One region of the Pseudoalteromonas sp. MTN2-4 genome, then DNA from elsewhere that is predicted to be linked to it. Evidence: predicted binding sites of a transcription regulator. Region 1 holds the regulator's gene; each other region holds the start of a gene.
The links. Region 1 encodes sigma-54, which starts transcription at its own class of promoters, with help from an activator protein. Its sites were predicted from a motif close to GTTGGCACGNNNNTNGNNT; they were not measured.

Region 1 (5,199 bases):
AAGGTCTTTAGATGTTCTGCATTATTACCTTCAGGTACAAGCATTGCCAAGAGAATATCGACAGGTCGGTTATCTATTGCGTCAAAATCAATACCGTTTTGATTAGTCACTAAAATGGCAAAAATAGTATCAATGCCTGTAAGGCGGCCATGAGGAATAGCAATACCTTTGCCTATGCCTGTGCTGCCTAGTTTTTCCCGCGTTAGGAATGCATCTAATATTTCGTGGGCGTTATGCTCTGGAAGGTGTTGGCTCGCTAATTCACTGATGTACTCTAGCGCACGTTTTTTGCTATTAAAAAGGACCGCAGCTTTACTGCAGTCCTTGTTGATAATCGAGCTAAGTTTCATGGTTAGTGTCGAGTTAATTTCTCTTTGTGTTTGATAACTTGGCGATCGAGTTTATCAACGAGCTTATCAATGGCTGCATACATATCAGAGTGTTCATCTGAAGCGAAAATTTCACCGCCATTTAAATGAACGGTAGCTTCGGCTTTTTGTACCAGCTTCTCAACATCTAAGATCACGTGAACGTTATTAATGTGATCAAAATGCCTTTCTAGCTTTGCAAACTTCGTGTTTACATAGTCTCTTAATGAATCTGTAATTTCTACGTGACGACCAGTTAAATTTAGTTGCATAAGCATTTTCCTTCTCTTGGTTTACGTCTTAAATCAAGCTCTTACGCTGATTTGACGGTGGAATAGAGAGTGACTCGCGGTATTTTGCAATTGTACGACGTGCCACTTTGATTCCCTGTTCTGCCAATATATCTGCAATTTTGCTGTCGCTCAATGGCTTAGCTGTATTTTCTGCAGCAATTAGCTTTTTGATCAATGCTCTAATCGCAGTCGATGAGCATTCACCTCCGTTTTCAGTGCTTACGTGGCTTGAGAAAAAGTACTTCAACTCAAAAATGCCACGGGGCGTATGCATGTACTTCTGAGTGGTGACACGAGAAATGGTAGACTCGTGCATTTCGACCATCTCAGCAACATCATTCAAAACCATAGGCTTCATTGCCTCAGGTCCATGTTCAAAGAATGCCTGTTGTTGTTGCACAATGCAATTGGTAACTTTCATTAAAGTGTCATTGCGGCTTTCTAAGCTCTTAATAAACCATTTTGCTTCTTGTAGGTGAGAGCGAATGAATTGGCTGTCAGTGCTTGATTTTACTGAGCGTGACATTGCTGCATAATGATCATTAACCCTAATTTTAGGCATACATTCAGGGTTTAGCTCAACAACCCAGCGGCCTTTTACTTTTTTCACCGACACATCAGGAATAACATACTCAGATTCTTCACGAATAATACTGGCGGCAGGTTTAGGGTTAAGACTGTGAATGAGAGTCATCACTTCTTTTAACTCAGGCTCTTTGAGCTTGGTCTTTTTCATGATGGTGCGGTAATCACGGTTGGCCAATAGATCAATATGCTCGCTTAACACCATTTTTGTTTCAGCAATGAAAGGCGTATCTACATCAAACTGATTGAGTTGAATACATAAGCATTCTTGTAATGAGCGAGCTGCAATACCTACAGGGTCAAAAAGTTGAATACGCTTTAATACAGCTTCAACTTCGTCGAGTTCAATTAACTCTTCGTCATTACCTTCATTAATACTTTCTAGGAGTTCTTCGGTACTGACAGTAAGTAGACCAGCATCATCAACGGCTTCAACAATGGCAACAGCTATGGCTTTATCCGTTGGGCTGAATGGAGTGAGCTCTAATTGCCACATTAAATATTCATGTAATGTTTCTGTTGTTTCGCCCTGATAAATGGTTTCGTCTTCAGGCATTGGGCCGCTACTTGTGCTTGGTGCTGCACTCATGTACTCGTCCCACGTTACATCCATGGCGAGATCGTCACTAACTGTGTCTTTACTTAGTGCGGCATCGCTATCAAGCTCGTAATCGCTTGTCGGTTCATCACCGTGACCATCATCAGCAGAATTAGAGAGTTGCTCGATAGAATCAGTATCTTTGGTCGCTTTGTCTGAATCATTGCCATCAGCACTCGGCTCTATTTCCGATTCATCTACTTCGAGTAAAGGGTTGCTATCCAGCGCTTCTTGGATCTCTTGCTGTAGATCTAGTGTGCTCAATTGCAGTAAGCGAATTGCTTGTTGCAATTGTGGTGTCATGGTTAGTTGCTGCCCCATGCGCAGCTGTAGCGATTGCCTCATGTATTTCTAACAATCCTTTTTGTTATTTGGATTATGTCTTGTTTTAACTATAGACGGAATTGTTCACCTAGGTAGACGTCTCTTACGGTTTGATCAGCTAAAACTGACTCAGGCGTACCTGACGCGATTAATTCACCATGTGAAACAATATAAGCTTTCTCACAAACATCAAGGGTTTCTCTTACATTATGATCTGTAATGAGAACTCCAATGCCGCGATTTTTTAAGTGCTCAACAATTTTCTTTATATCTAACACCGAAATCGGATCAACGCCAGCAAAAGGCTCATCTAAAAGAATAAATTTGGGGTTTGCGGCTAAAGCGCGAGCAATTTCAACTCGGCGGCGCTCACCACCTGATAAAGCCATGCCCTGACTGTCCCGAATATGTTGAATATTAAATTCATCTAATAGGTCGTCTAGGGTTTGTTCTCTTTGTACTTTATTGAGGTCTTTACGCGTTTCTAAAATTGCCATTAAATTTTGATACACAGTCAATTTTCTGAAGATGGAAGATTCTTGAGGCAGATAACCTATGCCCATACGTGCTCTACTGTGCATAGGTAGCAAAGTGATATCTTCGTCATCTATGGTGACTTTACCTTTATCGCTAGGCACAAGACCAACGATCATGTAAAAACTGGTGGTTTTACCTGCGCCATTAGGACCGAGAAGACCAACAATGCTTCCAGCTTCCACACTTAGGCTGACATTTTTTACGACTTGGCGGCCTTTGTAGCTTTTTGCTAGGGCTGTGGCAGTTAACACACTCATGCTCATTGACCTTGTTCAGGGTTAGACTTTGATGCTTTTTTCTCTGGTACTAATACCGTGTGTACACGTTGCTGATTTTGTTCGTTTCGTTCAGCACTGATCAGTTGCTTCTCGATGTCATAAATAATCGCTTCAGCTTTTGTACTTTGACCTCCTAGGCTTATTTCAGCTTTGCCTTTAATGGTAAGTAGTCTATTGGCAACGTCATACCTAACTTCCTCTGCGCTGGCACTGAGTACTGTGCCATCAGGTTGCTTTTCGATAAAACGAGCTGGTTTGCCTGTTGCGACTAAAAGCTGCTTGTTCTCACCGAGCTCTTCACGCTGATGTACTTCTAATCTATCGGCATAAATTTCACGGTTGCCATGAATGATTTCAACATTTTCTTCAAAGATACCAATGTTTGTCTTTAATTGTGCTTGCTGCTTACCTGCCTTAATCGATACCTGTGACATAGATGCTGTTTCTGCCAAAGCAAAGTTAGAAAAGCCGAGTAGTAGCAGTGAAAGAAGTAGTTTATTGGTCATAGTAAATGGTTCGCGTATGGTTAATGAGCTCAATAATTTCAGTATTGAGGTCGGCATTGAGGCCTTGCCCTTTTATATTTAAGTGGGGGCCCACAATTTCTACGGGTAGATCTGAGCGCATGGCGCGCTGAGTTATATCTACTTGAATATGGTCTGCGCTGATTTGGCTGATCATTGCGCCTTCAGTTAGATTTAGGGCTTTAACATCTCCCTCTAAGATCAGCATGTTATTTTCATATAAAGTGGCTTCATTGGCCGAAAGTTGCCAATTTTGTGGGCCATTAAACAGGGTGAATGTAGGCGATGTAAAATGGCTAAACCCGAGTTGTTGATAAAGCTCCATTTTATTCGCTTCAACTAAATAATTTCGTATGCCAGCTTCAGAATATTTGGTTTGCTTTAGATCTGTAGCAACATAATCTGGGGTGGCTATGCTCTCTTCTTCAGTGGCACTTCGCTTTTTAGGTTGAGCAAAATACGGTGACCATATCCAATACATGGTCAGTGCAAAAATAATTAATAATATGACGCGGTTGACCGTCATGCGCTTGTTCCTGATGTGCCGAGTGTATGACCCTGGCACAACATGAGTAAGTCAGTTAATTCTCTCACAGCGCCAAATCCACCAGGCAGTAAAGTCGTGTAGTGTGAGAGGTTGCGAATGATAGGGTGAGCATCATTTACGGCCACTGCAAAGCCTACTTGCTCCATGACAGGCAAATCAGGACCATCGTCACCAATATAAGCAATCTCGACATCTGTCAGGTTTAGGTTGGCTTTCAACTCTTCGTAGGCTTTCACCTTGTCTTCTTGCCCTTGGTAAATATGCTTTACTGTTAAGCTAGTCATACGTTGCTGAACAATCTGTGAATGGCGACCGGTAATCACGGCAACTTCAACTCCTGCATTGATAAGAGCTTTTATACCAAAGCCATCTTTGGTGTTGAATGCCTTTAATTCTTCGCCATTATTGCCAAGGTAAATACGGCCGTCAGAGAATACACCGTCAATATCACAAATGAGCAACTTGATTTGTTTCGCTCTAGAGACCACATCTTCGCTGATTGGTTGATATAAGTCGGCAAATTGCATTTAAATGACTCCTGCTTTTAATAAGTCTTGCATATTCAGAGCGCCAATTGGGCGATTAGTTTCATCAACCACAATTAAACCATTAATACGTTTGTTTTCCATGATGTTTAATGCCTCTGCCGCGAGCATATCAGCTTTTGCTGTTGTACATTTGACAGTCATTGCATTATCAATTTTTGCGCTGTGCAAATCGAGTTTTTGTTCAATAATACGGCGTAAGTCACCGTCGGTAAAAATTCCGGCTAAAACTCCCTGCTCATCGACGATCGCAGTCATGCCTAAGCCTTTGCTCGAGATTTCAAATAACGCATCTTTGATAAGTTTTCCTGTCTGGATGATTGGCATCTGCTCACCTTGATGCATGATGTCTTCTAAGGTCAGCAATAAACGTCGACCGAGAGAGCCTCCAGGGTGGGAGAGTGCAAAATCATCAGCAGTAAAGCCGCGCGCTTCTAGCAGGGCAACGGCAAGTGCATCACCCATAACCAGTGTGGCTGTTGTACTCGCTGTTGGTGCTAACCCCAGTGGACAAGCTTCTTTCGAGACCGCGATACACAAATGAATATCAGAAAGGTTAGCCATTGAAGAATTAGGGTTGCCTGTCATGGCGATGGTTTT
Region 2 (5,199 bases), on a different contig from region 1:
TATAGTGCTTCTTCAGAAAGACCGCCGTACTTGTCACCAGCGAAGATGTTCTGGCCATCTTTACCTAGTGATTGGTGACAGTGCATGCCTGAACCATTATCGCCTACGATTGGCTTAGGCATGAAAGTTGCCGTTTTACCATATAGGTGCGCCATGTTGTGGATAACGTATTTCATTTCTTGAATTTCGTCTGCCTTCAATACCATGGTATTAAAGCGAGTTGCGATTTCGTTTTGACCCGCTGTAGCTACTTCGTGGTGGTGTGCTTCAACAACTTGGCCTAATTCTTCTAGAACTAAACACGTTGCAGAGCGCCAATCTTGTGAAGAATCAACCGGTGCTACTGGGAAGTAACCGCCTTTTACGCCTGGACGGTGACCCGTGTTACCACCTTCGTAATCTTTGTCAGAGTTCCAACATGCTTCTTGAGCATCAATTTTGTACATAGAACCAGACATGTCAGTTTTGTACTTAACATCGTCAAATAGGAAGAATTCTGGCTCTGGACCGAATAAAACAGTGTCTGCAATACCAGTTGAACGCATGTACTCTTCTGCGCGCTTAGCAACAGAACGTGGGTCACGCTCGTAACCTTGAAGTGTTGATGGCTCAACAACATCACAACGTACGATTAGTGTTGTTTCTTCTGCAAATGGGTCTAGCTTTGCTGAGTCAGCATCAGGCATTAACACCATGTCAGATTCATTGATGCCTTTCCAACCAGCGATTGAAGAACCATCAAACATTTTACCATCTTCAAAGAAATCTTCGTCAGCTTGGTGATGAGGGATAGAAACGTGCTGCTCTTTACCCTTAGTGTCAGTGAAACGTAGGTCAACAAACTTAACGTCGTTTTCCTTGATAAATTGTAAAACAGTATGAGACATGTGTGTCCTCCAAAACTCGTTGGGTTATTTATTTTGTTGTAACTTTCATTACGATTGCTCACTAGTAAGCGGATAATATGCCAACTTTATACTTTGTTGAAAAGCATGGGTTTTTTGTTTTTCATCATGCTGATGCACCTAAATAGTGCACCACAATGATCCGCCATTGCACGCAGTTGGTGCAGCCCTAGTATAGTGCAGACCTGGTATTTTCCCAGTGTTTTTACTGGGAAAATACTTAAGTTTTGTGAGTGGGATTAGGGCGTGTTGACCTTTGTTGTGTGCTTTTGCAGCGGTGAGTTGGATATTTAGACTAGGCAGAGGCTGCGTAGCATAGTTATTCTATGTAAGTCAGCCGATAACGACGAATAAATGTTCAACTCGCGCTGCTCGAAGAGTTCAACCAAAGGCTTCCACTACTTTTTCATTCGCCACTCACATAACCCATTATGCGGGGCAACCTTTGCTACGTAGCTCATTTCGCGTATTGAAAGCCTTTGATTTGAACAAAATTCGCACCTCAAAGATAAACACGCCCTAATTGTCTTTTAAAGCGTAAATAGCGGGCTGTCGAATGAGTTTGGCTATTGATAGGGTCGTTGCAACGCTTACAAGTAAAGCAATGGCTGATGTTGGTAATACATAATCCAGTAGCGACAAGTTAAATTGATATTGGCTATTAACTGCCAAGTATTGTGTCAGTTGTATACCTAACAGTGAAATAATGGCCCCCATCAAAACCGGTTTGAAGTTATCTTTTAAAACAAGCGCCAAAATGGTTGCAGGTGCTGCGCCTAAAGACATGCGGATCCCAAGTTCTGTTTTACGTACTGCAACGTTGTAAACAAGGACACCATAAATACCTATAAAGGCTAAACAAGTGGCGAGGCCTGCCAGCCCTAAAGTGAACAAGCTTGCGACTTTATCTTGCTGCGTGTGCGCTGCGAATATCTCGTCTGTAGTGGCAAAGTTGTAGACCTTAATTTGGTTATGAACCTTGCCCATTAACTGATTGAGTGTTGTAGCTGTCATTGGCTTTCCCTCTGGCGTTTTAACAATTAAAAACGGGTAACCAGATGGGATCATAGGACTATATAGGCGACCCATTTTAGCAATATGAGGTAAGGTCAAATCATCAACAATGCCTATGACAGTATGAGGGTGAGTGTCATAAGGCGGGTAAATCTGTCTCCCTAACACAGGCCCATAAGTTTCAAATTGAGATGCAAGGGTTTGGTTAATTAACATGACTCTATCGCCGGCATGGATCTCTTGCTCAGTAAAAAAGCGTCCGCTGCTTAGGGTAATACCCAATAAATTGAGGTATTCGGTGCTGCCAACAGTAGAAGTTACCTTAAAGCTTGGGTCAGAGGGGTCAGGTCCGGTGCGAACTTCGCCAGGGTTAAAGCCTTCAACCCAGTAATTAATCGGCGGGTAGCCACCAATGCCTACATCGACAATGTCTTGTTCTTCACGTAGTGAGTCGACCAAATTGAGCATCAGTGCCTGGCGTTCAGCACGAGGCGTGCTGAGTAAATCGCCTAAGTTGAGAGCAACCTGATAGGTGTTTTGATGATCGAGCCCTGACGGCTGCGTGAGAATTTTTAAACTATTTTGGAAAATATAAATACAGGCAATGAGCAGTGCCAAACACAAGGCAATTTGCACACTGATAAATAAGTTACGTGAGCTTGCAGAGACTTGCGTGCCAGTGCCTTTACCACTTTGCTGTAATACTTGATTAATGGCGCGATAGTTTAATAAACGACTGACCGACAGCGCGAGCACAGTATTTAGTACCAATGCGCTGAACAGTGAAAACATGAAGGTAACGGGGGTAATACTCAGCTCATCAAGGCGTGCAAGCGGGCCAAACGCACCACTTTTTAAAACTTCAATGATGATACTAACCACACCTAGGGCGAGTAAGACAGCGGCGCAAAATAGGCAAAAAAGCTCAATAAATACATGTTTGAACAAATCTCTAGGTTGCGCACCCATAGCAACATGAATGGCCATGGTGCGTTGACGGTTTACGGCACGTGAAATGACTAAGTTACCAATATTTGAGAGGGCAATAAGCAATAATGTGATGCTGCCCAGTAGCATGAGTAAACTGGTGGTTTCTGCTTCACCAATGATCCGATTGCGAAATGGTACAAGGTTTACTTCTAAAAAGTGATCCCTGAAGTTTTCTTGTTGAACGTCTCGATTAGCAAAGCCTTCATTAAACCAGTTCGTCAGTGCCAGCTCGAGTCGAGCTTTGTTATTTGTATCGTCAATCTTAACCAACATGTGTGCTTGGTTAGATGAAAATCCCCAAGACGGCGTAGGAGCATCATTATAATCATAGGCAATCCATACATCAGTATGCCAGCCAGGTGCGGCAAGTACTGGCTCGACAAAGTGCTCAGCTAAAACGCCAACGATGCGAAATTGTACGCCTTTGAAGTCTAAGCTTTTGCTCAGTACATCGTTACTGCCATTAAAGTGAGTTTGCCAAACGTCAAAGCTAATAATGGTGACCGGAATATTGGCATTCAGTGTTTCATCATCGTTTAAACGTCTACCGAGTGCCATGGGGGCGTCGAGTATGTTAAAAAACTCTGGCGTGACCGCACCAATATTAAATACAGGATTGGTTGGGAGCGAATGCTCAACATCAATACTGATATTATGTAGCGCAATGCGGTCAATATGTTGTGTGAATTCTTGATGCGCTTCAATGACACCTTTGGAAGGAAGCCAGTTATCAGATACTCGTTGCTGGGGGCTAAATCGCTCGCCGCGAACGAGCATCAGCTTGTCGGCTTCAGGGTAGGGTAAAGGCTTAGCTAATATCTGATAGTTCAGATTAAACATAGCAATGAATGCCCCTAAGGTGATCCCCAGCGTGAGAATAATCGTGAGGCTGTATCCTTTTACGCGAGCGAGGTTATATATGGCTTGTGATAATTGCTTTTGCAGTTGCATACTTCCTCCTACTCGCTGATTGATTGCACTGTGGCAGGCGTGTCAACGACATGCTCGGCACTGATGATCTTGCCATCTAATAAGTGCAATTTTCGTGAGGCCATATCGGCATATCTAGGATCGTGGGTTACCATGCAAATGGTGGTACCTTGTTGATTGAGCAGTCTAAGCATATCCATCACGGCATCACCATTACGTGAATCCAAGTTACCTGTGGGTTCATCTACCAGCAGTAAGCTTGGGTTACCAATTAAAGCACGGGCTATGGCGACCCTTTGTTGTTGTCCACCAGATAATTGATTTGGACGGTGCTGGGCTCTGTGACTCATATCAACTTGCGCTAATACATGACTGACTTGCTGTTCAATATCGCTTTCATTATTAGACTGTTGGCTGTAACGCAAAGGCAGTGCCACATTCTCGAACACAGTCAGGTCATCAATCAGGTTAAATGATTGAAAGATAAAACCAATTTTTTCGTTTCTGACAAAGGCGGCTTCACTTAAATTCAGTGAGCTGACATCTTTGTCGTCAATGTGATATGTGCCCGTTGTGGGCATGTCGAGTAGACCCATAATCGACAATAAGGTCGACTTACCGCAACCTGATGGGCCGCAGATAGAAACAAAGTCACCTTGGTAAATGGTCAAGTCGACCCCACGCAGGGCGTGGGTCTCCATTTCGTCTGTACTGTAAACCTTAGTGATGGCGTGCATTGAAAGTACAACATCTTGCATGGTGATATTCCTTATTATTAATTATTGTATGATTTGAATACGGGCGTGATCACGGTACAGAGACATATCCGAGAGGATAATGCGATCTGCCATGTTAGCACCACTGATGATTTGAATAAATTGGTCGTTTTCTTCGCCAAAGCGGATATTGGTCGGTGTTGCCAGTGTGGCTTGTGCCAAGGTAAAGAGTTCGGCGCTTTGATGTGCGTTGACGTTATTTGGCTTTTCAACATAAAGCACATTACTCAGCGCTTGGGTTTGAATATCTGCTAGTACATTAAGCTCTGCACGGGCTGATTGCGGCACACCTTGAGTAAAGCTGAGCTCAACTTCAACAGTCCCATCTTGCACCTGTGGGGTAATACGTGTGACCTCTGCTGGGACTTTTTCTCTACGTGTATCTACAATGGCTTTTTGCCTAACTTGAAGCTGGTCTACTTTACTTTGCGCGACTCTGATCAAGGCTTGTAAATCTTGGCTACTGCCTATTTGCGCAAGCTCTTGCCCGGGCAGTACGCTTTGTCCAAGGGTGATAGGAAGCTGCTGTAGTACGCCACTCATTCCTGCTCTTACCGTGAGTTCATTTTGGCGTTGGCTCAACC
Region 3 (5,199 bases), on a different contig from region 1:
AGTATCGTTTACTGATAAACAAATTATGTCATCAACGCCATTTTGTTTGAATGCATTTGCCAGCTCGTTATAACGTGGTAGGTGTGTCGATGAACAGGTTGGTGTAAATGCACCTGGTAAAGAAAACACAACCACGGTTTTACCTTTAAAAAGTTGCTCTGTAGTGACAGTGTGCCAGTCATTACCAATTCTCACAGGAAATGATACAGAGGGTATTGTTTGTCCTTCACGAATTTCTAGCATATTAACTTCCTCATAGTTGAATGCCTTTATTATCTATAGTGCGTATTTAGATTAAAGTAATTAAAACAAATAAGGGCAATCTAAAAACTAGATTACCCTTATTTTATTGTCTGAATTGTGAGTATATGAAGTTACTTTAACGTGAATGATTCTGGCTCTTTAACAACTACCTTAATGACGTCATTTAGCTGAATATTACTCAAAGGTCTGTCACTTAAGTTTCTAGCGATGGCACTTTGCGCATTCACTTGTTCAACTACAACTTGTTCAATGGTTTGAATATGATGCGAAAACTGCATGCCATTTGCCGCAGTCAAATTGCTTCTGTGAAGGATTGAAAGTACTTGCCCCGCTTCTAGTCCATGGCTTTGCCCTAAGTTAATCACCACTCTATCAGAGTCGATCATTAATATTTTGCCGGTTGTTTTCAGGCAACTTACTGCGGTATTTAGGTCTTGACTGACCTTATTGTAAATAGTTTGAATTTTTTGACCATAATCGGTTCGCCAAAACTCTTCACTATTTACATTCACAACCTGAGTTTTTTTATGTGGCCAAATACCTTGAACACTGTAATGTTGAGACCAGACTTGATCGTTAGTCTGCGAATCAAATAACGCAAAATCAATTTTAAAGTTGCGCATATATGCTTCACTTTCCCAAAATGCGTAATCGTTGTTCATTTTTCGGCCTTGAGAAATATCTGTTATTTGACTCAGCAATACGTACTGACTATTACTACTGCGACTTAACGTATCAATTAAGTTGGCGTTATACTCAAACTGCTGTGCGAAGAAAGCCCTGACATCTAATTTTCGATCGATATATGGGATCATTTTCACGCCTAAATTTCGCTCATTTAAAGTATTAAATAAGCGCTGTGAACTGGCTTTAGGGATGTCAAAAATTTGACCTAGCCTAGCTTGATCTGGGTGTGTCAATTGGCTTTGTGTGACAGTAATCTGTTTATTAAATTTTGACTCAAGACACTGTGCTTGCTGGGGAATAATATCTAGATGTAGCGTGACAGAGTATTGCTCGCCTTGTTGTTGTTCATTTATTAAGTTCACATGTTGTATCTGACCATGGGTTTTGATCTTTAATTCATCTTGCTCGAGAACACCATCGGCAACTGTTTGAACGCTAGACACCGTAGCACCAGAGAATATCAAAGCTTGGGTTATGGCATCTTTGACAGCCATTTGTCTCGCTGAAGACGTGTCACCATCAACTATGCCGCCATAACCGACTACCTCAAACCATTCCGCTTTTACATGAGCGCAGAATGCAAGTAGTGCAATTATTAGAATATGTTTCATCATTTCGATTCCAAACTGATTCGCTTAATATATCAAAAGCAATAGACGTACCAGCTTTGTTGGCGTGAAAAATGCATTGCATGGACAGACTTTAATTTGGTGTGTTTATTATGAAGGCGAAAAACGTTTTTTATTCATCATTGGTAACATGTTCTATTCTACTTTCAGGCTGTAGCTCAGTATTTGATAAGCATATAGAGTATGCCTACGAAGAGCCAGATTATTATCCTGTTTTACGAGCTGTGGGGTATGCGCCTTTGAGCAGTCAACCTGGTGAAACGGATGCGCAAAAGATGTTGATGGCAATTAAAGTGTCTAAACTAGAAGCATACAGGGAGCTTGCCGAGCAAGTACATGGGCAAAAGCTCACATCAACAATGACTGTAAAAGGTGCAATAGCTCAAACGGATGGCTTATCGAGCAAAGTCGGCGGTTTAATTAAAGGCGCGAAAATAGTGAAAACATACTCTGTCGGTGATACTTACGCAACAGAATTAGAGCTAGATATGAAAAAAGTACACGAGCTGTATATTAGTGCTATAAAACCAAGAAAAGTAAAGCGTGTGATCTATTACTAACCAAAGAATGTGATTAGTAATTTCTCAAGTATTAGGCTTTTAAGTTTTTAACAAACTCAGAGTTCTCACTTATCACACCACCATCTTGTCCATAAGTAACAGAAGTGGGGGCACCGATTAATATATTTTTAAGCTCCTTAACTGCAAGCTGGGCCTGATGTGCAGCCTGAGCATTAACCTCATTTTGCTTCTTACATTTAAGTAGTAAAGAATTTACAGATTCTGTTAAAGGTTTAATTTGTTCAGTTTTAAATATATCTTGGTTAAAACCCGAAAGTTCTTTATCTAACTTTTGAATGGTATTAAGAAGAGTAAGTTTTTCACGTGCGATGTCTTTTAAGCCATCGCCTTTTTTGCTAGCAAGACATGCTAGCTCTGCATCTAAAAGCTGGGTCAAAGCGTTAAGGTGCTGTAATTGGTTTTCTAACTTATGATGACAAAGGTTTATTTGATCATCCATACACGTCAAACTCAAACGCCGCAATATTCTTAGCTAATTTTTCAGCATCAACCTGATATTTACCTTCACTGATAGCTTTCTTTAGTTCCTCAACTTTTTTGCTGTCAAAAGAAGGCGATTGTTGCGCTTTTTCTTGCAAACTTTTTAGTTGTTGTGCTTGTGGTGTTAAACTCACAGAGTCAGTTGCAGCCTTTTGAGGGGCTTTAGCTGTTTCAGCTGTCACGTTCGCATCAGACTTTTGTAAACCAGTTTTTTGTTGCTTGATATTATCAAGCACACTGTTCGGCTGAGATTGCCCTTTTATATTATTAACCATGATAATTGACCCAAAAATTACTCATGCCTATCTATCGACCTGTTTGCTTATAACTTTAGTAAAAAAGTTAAATATTAACCTCGACAGATTCTACATCTTTTACTCTTGCGGAGATAGTTTTTCCAGACTTTTGATTTTTAACTCTTATTTGTTCACCAACATTTCCATCTTGAAGTGCCACGCCCGTTGTTTTTATCGTTAAAGTGCGAGTTTTAGCATAAATTGTTACGCTATCGCCTTTGCAAACCATACAGATATGATGGAGTCCAATGGCTGTACCCGCTCTAATTACTCGTTTACTTCTACTACCAACCAGATACTGCTCAGTGTCTAAATTACTAGCCCTAACAAAATGCTTAGGTTTGTACTCAATACTGATAGATTCTTTGGTAATTAATTCTCCTTTATTAATTGCTTGAGTTGTCACTATGACAGGGTGAAGCTCTTCAATTCTGACATGCACAAATTGAGTCCAGCCTGATATATCTTCGCACTTCACTTGCACGGTAACTTGCCGGTTAAAAGGCGGACTGGCGTTAGTCGAGTGGTATAAAGGACTCTCACACACGCGCTCTGATAATCGAGCATCTAGCGGTAATGCTTTGATTGTTGTTTTAATATCAGGGTTTAGCTCAATTTGTTGAGCAATGAACCTTTCAGCTCCCTTTTCTAAATTGGTGTTCGTATAAATTTGTGCTTGGCATATATAGCTGGCTAGAAAACAAGCCATTGCACAAAAAATCTCATATGATTTGGTTTTTTTTAACAAACTCATGATGTTTCGACTATGCTTATCAGGAGAAACAAGGTATAAAGATTTTGCGTGAAATACCATATTCCTTCAAGGTGCTTCTATGATTAGTATCCTGAAAAGCGTATGATATTACCAAGATGACCGATATGTAGGAGATTGAAATGGCAGGTGTTTTAGACTCTGTAAACCAACGTACACAGTTGGTTGGGCAAAACCGCCTAGAGTTGCTACTTTTTCGACTGAGAGGTCGTCAAAGATTTGGCATCAATGTATTTAAAGTTAGAGAAGTGCTTCAATGCCCACCCCTCACCAGTATGCCGAAATCAAATTCTTACATTCGCGGTGTAGCCCATATTCGTGGTCAAACTATTTCTGTTATTGATATGTCTTTAGCAGTAGGTGGTCCACCCATCGAAAACATTAAAGACTGCTTTATCATTATTGCTGAATATAATCGTTCTGTTCAGGGCTTTTTGGTTGGTGCGGTTGAAAGAATCGTTAATATGAACTGGGAGAAAATTATGCCGCCACCAGATGGTGCGGGCAGGTACTCTTATTTAACGGCAGTGACAGAAATTGAAAATGAATTAGTTGAAATACTAGACGTAGAAAAAATTCTTAACGAGATATGTCCCGTTAATACCGAAGTCAGCGAAGAAATAGTGTCTGATGGCGAGATGCAAAAAGACCTAGGCGAGCGAATTGTATTTATTGCTGATGACTCTGCAGTTGCAAGAAATCAGGTTAAGCGTGCGCTAGAGCCGTTAGGTGTTCAAACAGAATTAGCAAAAAATGGCAAAGAAGCCTTAATTAGGCTAAAAGAGATAGCAGAAGTTGATTGTCAAAATGACATCACTGAGCGTGTAGGTTTACTTATTTCAGACGTAGAAATGCCTGAGATGGATGGTTACACGCTAACAGCGGAAATTAAAGCAGACCCGAAATTAGCCCCTTTGCATGTAATTTTACACACTTCATTAAGTGGGGTGTTTAATCAGGCTATGATTGAAAAAGTTGGTGCTGATGATTTTATTGCAAAGTTTAACCCTGATGAATTAGCAACAGCGGTTAAAAAATGGGTTCATTGTGACTAGATAACGGCGGTAGTATCTTGGAAAATAAAAACCTTCAACAAGGCGAATATGACCAGTTCAGAACCTTCTTAGAGCAGCAATGCGGGATTGTTCTCGGAGATAACAAACTTTATTTGGTAAAAAGCCGTTTAGCTCCTTTGATGGCTCGCTTTGGTGTGGACTCTCTTTCAGCGCTTGTCGCTAAGACACTGAGCCCTCATGAACGTCAGCTAAGAGCTGCTGTTGTTGATGCCATGACCACAAACGAAACTCTCTGGTTTAGAGATACTTATCCTTTTGAGTTGTTGAAAAGTAAAATATACCCAGAATTGAAAGACACTCGAAGGGGGGTAAAAATCTGGTCAGCGGCAAGCTCTTCAGGCCAGGAGCCATACTCTATTGCGATGGCGACACAGGAGTATCAGTCTCAAAACCCAGGCGCACTGAAAATGGGTG

Region 2: glnA (glutamate--ammonia ligase) is a predicted target of sigma-54. The motif match lies at 954-972, and genes of this name have one in related genera.
Region 3: ACGHEH_RS16535 (LPP20 family lipoprotein) is a predicted target of sigma-54. The motif match lies at 1,621-1,639, and genes of this name have one in related genera.

The regions. Positions count from the first base shown of each region.
Region 1 covers NZ_BTGK01000009.1:80,803-86,001, forward strand. The annotation lists gene ptsN (PTS IIA-like nitrogen regulatory protein PtsN) at 1-350, opposite strand, end outside; gene hpf (ribosome hibernation promoting factor) at 353-640, opposite strand; gene ACGHEH_RS17750 (RNA polymerase factor sigma-54) at 669-2,189, opposite strand; gene lptB (LPS export ABC transporter ATP-binding protein) at 2,237-2,962, opposite strand; gene lptA (lipopolysaccharide transport periplasmic protein LptA) at 2,965-3,489, opposite strand; gene lptC (LPS export ABC transporter periplasmic protein LptC) at 3,479-4,033, opposite strand; gene kdsC (3-deoxy-manno-octulosonate-8-phosphatase KdsC) at 4,030-4,581, opposite strand; gene ACGHEH_RS17775 (KpsF/GutQ family sugar-phosphate isomerase) at 4,582-5,199, opposite strand, start outside.
Region 2 covers NZ_BTGK01000015.1:28,242-33,440, forward strand. The annotation lists gene glnA (glutamate--ammonia ligase) at 1-887, opposite strand, end outside; gene ACGHEH_RS21075 (ABC transporter permease) at 1,425-3,860, opposite strand; gene ACGHEH_RS21080 (ABC transporter ATP-binding protein) at 3,869-4,597, opposite strand; gene ACGHEH_RS21085 (HlyD family secretion protein) at 4,619-5,199, opposite strand, start outside.
Region 3 covers NZ_BTGK01000008.1:13,615-18,813, forward strand. The annotation lists gene ACGHEH_RS16525 (glutathione peroxidase) at 1-243, opposite strand, end outside; gene ACGHEH_RS16530 (flagellar assembly protein T N-terminal domain-containing protein) at 375-1,565, opposite strand; gene ACGHEH_RS16535 (LPP20 family lipoprotein) at 1,673-2,140, shown strand; gene flgN (flagellar export chaperone FlgN) at 2,172-2,600, opposite strand; gene flgM (flagellar biosynthesis anti-sigma factor FlgM) at 2,593-2,916, opposite strand; gene flgA (flagellar basal body P-ring formation chaperone FlgA) at 2,984-3,691, opposite strand; gene ACGHEH_RS16555 (chemotaxis protein CheV) at 3,832-4,764, shown strand; gene ACGHEH_RS16560 (CheR family methyltransferase) at 4,782-5,199, shown strand, end outside.